2 regions of the Lawsonibacter sp. OA9 genome follow, and region 1 is predicted to be linked to the other one. Evidence: predicted binding sites of a transcription regulator. Region 1 holds the regulator's gene; the other holds the start of a gene.
What was found. The regulator HrcA, encoded in region 1, represses chaperone genes, less so after heat shock. The targets are predictions, from matches to a motif close to TGTTAGCACTCNNNNNNNNNGAGTGCTAACA.
Positions count from the first base shown of each region.

Region 2: the regulator HrcA is predicted to act here: its motif matches at 1,261-1,291, upstream of MCG44_RS04130 (Hsp20/alpha crystallin family protein).

Region 1 is NZ_JAKNTI010000022.1:2,369,190-2,371,391, forward strand. Features, by position in the region: gene grpE (nucleotide exchange factor GrpE) at 1-559, opposite strand, end outside; gene hrcA (heat-inducible transcriptional repressor HrcA) at 581-1,648, opposite strand; gene MCG44_RS12725 (hypothetical protein) at 1,964-2,119, shown strand; gene MCG44_RS12730 (MBL fold metallo-hydrolase) at 2,155-2,202, opposite strand, start outside.
Region 2 is NZ_JAKNTI010000022.1:637,025-639,226, forward strand. Features, by position in the region: gene clpB (ATP-dependent chaperone ClpB) at 1-520, opposite strand, end outside; gene MCG44_RS04130 (Hsp20/alpha crystallin family protein) at 707-1,135, opposite strand; gene MCG44_RS04135 (2-hydroxyacid dehydrogenase) at 1,382-2,202, shown strand, end outside.

The DNA of each region.
Region 1 (2,202 bases):
AGCCGGCCTGGAACACGGCGGCCACTACGTTCTCGCCCAAGCTCTCATCCTCCACGTGCATAACGGCGTTATGGAGATTCGGATCAAAGGGCTGGCCCAGGGCAGGAATCTCAGTGATGCCCAGCTTGGAAAGGATCTCCTTCAGCTGGTTCATCGTCATCTCCACCCCTTTTTTGTAGGCTTCGTCGGCGGTGTCCTGCTTCAAGGCCCGCTCCAGGTTATCATAGACGGGAAGAAACGCGGCGGCGGTATCCGCCTTGGCGTCGTTCCAGATGGACTCCTTCTCCTTGGCGGTCCGCTTTCGGTAGTTGTCGTACTCCGCGGCCAGGCGGAGAAAGCGGTCGTCGAGGGGTGCGGTCCCCTCTCCGGAGGGCTCCTCCTTGGGTGCCTCCCCTGATTTCTGGTCCTCCTGGGCGGCCTCGCCGGCCTCCTGGGCCCCCCCTTTCTCCTCCTGTTCCGTGCGAACAGCCTCTTCCTCAGGCTCCACAGCCTCTTCCTTCCGAATATCCTCCTGACACTGCTCAGGCTGGGCCTGCTTCTTTTTATTTTTATCGCTCACGATGCGGCGCTCCTTTCCTGCTTATGGCTCCTGTGTATCTGTTTTCTCTGCCGGGGGTAACTCTCCCTTGCCGAACATCCGGGTCAGGCTGTCGGCAAAATAGGACAGGCGGGCGGTGACCTTGGCGTAGTCCATCCGGGTGGGTCCAACCACTCCGATGACGCCCTTCATATTTTCTCCAATGTCGTAGCTGGCCATGACCACACTGGTGTCCTTCAGCGCGTCACTGACATTTTCCGGCCCGATCAGGATGTTCATGTTCTGGCCGCCGGTCATTGTCACAGGCAGCCGGGCCACATCCTTCTCCTCGGCCAGATAGTTCATCAGAGGTTTAGCCTTGTCCAGGCTTCGGTATTCCGGGTGTTCCAGCAAGTGAGTGATTCCGGTAGTTCGGACCTTTTGGCTGCTCTGTTCCGACAGGATCTCCACCGCGAAGTCCACCACCAGGGCAATCAGCTCAAAGGCGCCTGGAGCGGTGCGGGTCTCCATCTTGTCCAAGGTCTGTTCCATCTCCTCCTGGGTCAGTCCCACGAAGGAACTGTTCAGAACCGCGGAGAGCAGTTGGAGCTGGGTGTCAGAAACCTCCTCAGGGATATGGATGAGTTTATTTTTAACGATGGAGTTGTCCGTCATGACCACGGCAATAAAGGCGTTTTCTTCCACTTTCAGCAGGTCATAGCGTTTGACGGTGATCCGCTCCGCGGGGGCGGCCATGGTAAATACAGGATAGTCGCTGAACTGGGATAGGACCTTTCCCGCCCGGTCGATCACTCGATCCAGCTCCTCCATCTTCAGGTTCAGCGCCTCGTTGATACGCTGAGTCTCCTGCATGGTCAGCTGCTGATGACCCATCAACTCATTGACATACAGCCGGTAGCCCGCGGCGGAGGGTACCCGTCCGGCGGAGGTATGGGGCTGCTCCAAAAGGCCCATATCAGTCAAATCAGCCATCTCGTTCCGGATGGTGGCACTGGACACATCCAGTCCGGCCCGCTCCGCTACCATTTTCGACCCCACAGGCTCGGCGGTGGCGATATAGGTTTCAATGATGGCCCGAAGAATCCGTCTTTTTCTATCCGTCAGCTCCATGTTTCCCCCCCCTGTTCCTTTTATCTCGGCATGCGCTTCCGGCCGTTCCGGCTCAAGACAGCTCCGCTCCGCGGACCCTTCGTCTTATATCCTCATGCCGGCCTGCTTGCGCTTTGATCATTTCGTTAGCACTCAATACTCCTGAGTGCTAAAGATAATGTACCACCGGGGGGCAGAATTGTCAATAGGCACTTTATGAATTTGTTGTAAACAAATGAATCCCGCCAATTTTTTGCATCTTCTATCTTTTGCTGCTAAGAGCTCCGGCTCTTGACAAATGTTTCTAATGTATTACACTAGATATGAGGTGATTTTATGGGAATCGAAAAAAAGAATTACAGCTTTCGTTTTCATGAGGACATGGTAGAACGCCTCCGCGCCCAGGCCCAGCTGGAGAACCGCTCGCTCTCCAACCTGGTGGAAACGATTCTGCTCCAATATCTCTCCACCTTAGAGGAGAAAACAACATGACCGTCTGTCCATAGACAGGCGGTCATGTTTCTTTTTTATAGGGTAAACACCTGGCCGGTATACAGTCCCTGACAGCCGGGACC
Region 2 (2,202 bases), 1.7 Mb from region 1:
CCACCAAGTCGGTGCCGTATTTCTTCAGGGCGTTATAGGTATCCTCCGGGTTGTCCGAGGTCACCCGTTGGTTGCCGCGGACGCTGGCCAGAGCCTGCATCACCTTCTCCCTGTCCACATGGTAGGTGCGGAATAACTCCTTTAAGGCACTGTCAGGCTGTGCCAGCAGACCGAGGAAGATGTGTTCCACTGAGATGTACTCGTCCTTCATGGCCTGGGCCTCTTGCTCCGCGCCGCGGAGGGCCCTGTCCACATCCTGGGACACATAGACCTTGTCCGCTTCCCGGCCGGACCCGGACACTTTAGGCAGTTTCTGGACCTCCCCCTTCACTGCCGCCTCAAAGCTGGGAACAGTCATGCCCATAGCGGCGAGCAGCTGGGGAATGAACCCCTCGTTGTCACTGACCAGGGCCAGCAACAGGTGGGGCTGCTCGATCTGCTGATTGCCGTATTCCTGGGAGATGTCCCTGGCCCCCTGGATGGCGGCCAGGGATTTTTGAGTAAATCGATCCATATTCATGAAAAGAAACCTCCTTTAACTTTGGTTTCAAGATTGTCATAAATTAGCACTTGACTGAATTGTTTGCTAAAACAAAAATACACCAACCTGAGATATTTTGCAAGAAAAAATTTGACGCTCGCTGGCTGGCGTATACACCGGCACCCCCAAAAAAGGGCAGGCTCTGAAGCCTGCCCTTCCTTCTGGTCACTGAATGGCGATCCTTCTGCTTTGAGGCTGTATCTCAGCCATCTTAGGCAGAATCAACGTCAACACTCCGTTCTCATAGGAGGCTCGGATAGCGTCCTCCTGAATGCCAGAGGCATCAAAGGAGCGGACAAAAGAGCCGACCCGGCGCTCCCGACACAGGTATTGGCCCTGGTCGTCCCGCTTCTCCTGCTTTTCCTCGTGCTGGGCAGAGATGGTCAGGATGCCTTCCTTCAGCTCCAAATGGATATCCTCCTTTTGGAAGCCAGGCAGTTCAGCTTCCAAAAGGAAGTGGTCACCCTCATCCCGGATATCGGTCCGAAAGGCGGTGGGCTGGCGGTTTGCGGGAGGGAAGAAGCTGCGCTCCAGGTCATCAAAAATCGTGTCTAGACCGCCGTGATAGCGGCCAAAGGGGATCATACTGTACATCATAAGAAACTCCTTTCTGAGGTGGGGGTCCGATCTCAGCGGCCCTTCCTGCCTCACTTAACTTTGGTCCTAGTATATCGTCCAAATGTGAACAGTTCTTGCACACTTTGTGTATAAATTGTAAATATTAGCACTCTTATTATTTGAGTGCTAATATTGGAGTGTTGTACCAACCAAAAAAGTGTGCTACAATATTTATATTCTTTCCCAGAGGAAAAAATTTATCAATGACCGGGAGGATGAATCATGAAAGTATTGATCTTAGGGCCGAAGGCACGCTATGAGGCCTATATGCCGGAGTTTGTTGCACAGCTGCCCTTTGAAACGGCCTACTGTTCTCTGGACCAGTCCCCACAACAGGCGGCGCGGGAAAACGCTGATGCCCAGATCCTGTTCACCGACCCCATCGTGGACGTGACGGGAGAACTGATGGACCTGATGCCCGGTCTGAAGCTGATCCAATCGGAGGGGGTGGCCTACAACCGGATTGATCTGGAGGCGGCCAGGGCCAGGAACATTTTTGTGTGCAACAATAAAGGCTGCAACGCCGCCTCAGTGGCGGAGCATACGGTGATGCTCATGCTCATGGCTCTACGTCACGGTATTACTGGCCACAACGCCCTTCGGGCAGGCCGTCAACGCGAGATGAAGGAGGCGGTCATGGCCTCCAACTCTCCGGAGCTGGGTCTATCCACTGTGGGCTTGGTAGGGCTGGGGGACATCGGTACCGCCACAGCCAGGCTGCTGGCTCCCTTCGGCTGCAAGATGTACTACTACACCGCCCACCGCCGTCCACCCCAGGTAGAGGAAGAGCTGAACGTGGAATATCTCCCACTGGAGGAGCTGGTGTCCCAGTGCGACATTGTATCTCTCCATTGTGCAGTCACCCCGGAGACCACTCATATGGTGGACAAGGCTCTGCTAGACAAGTTCAAGCCGGGAGCCATTTTAGTGAACACCTCTCGTGGCCTGTTGGTGGACAGCCTGGCCGTCCGGCAGGCCCTCATCGACGGCCGACTGGGTGCCATCGCTATGGATGTCTTTGAACCGGAGCCCACTCCCGCTGA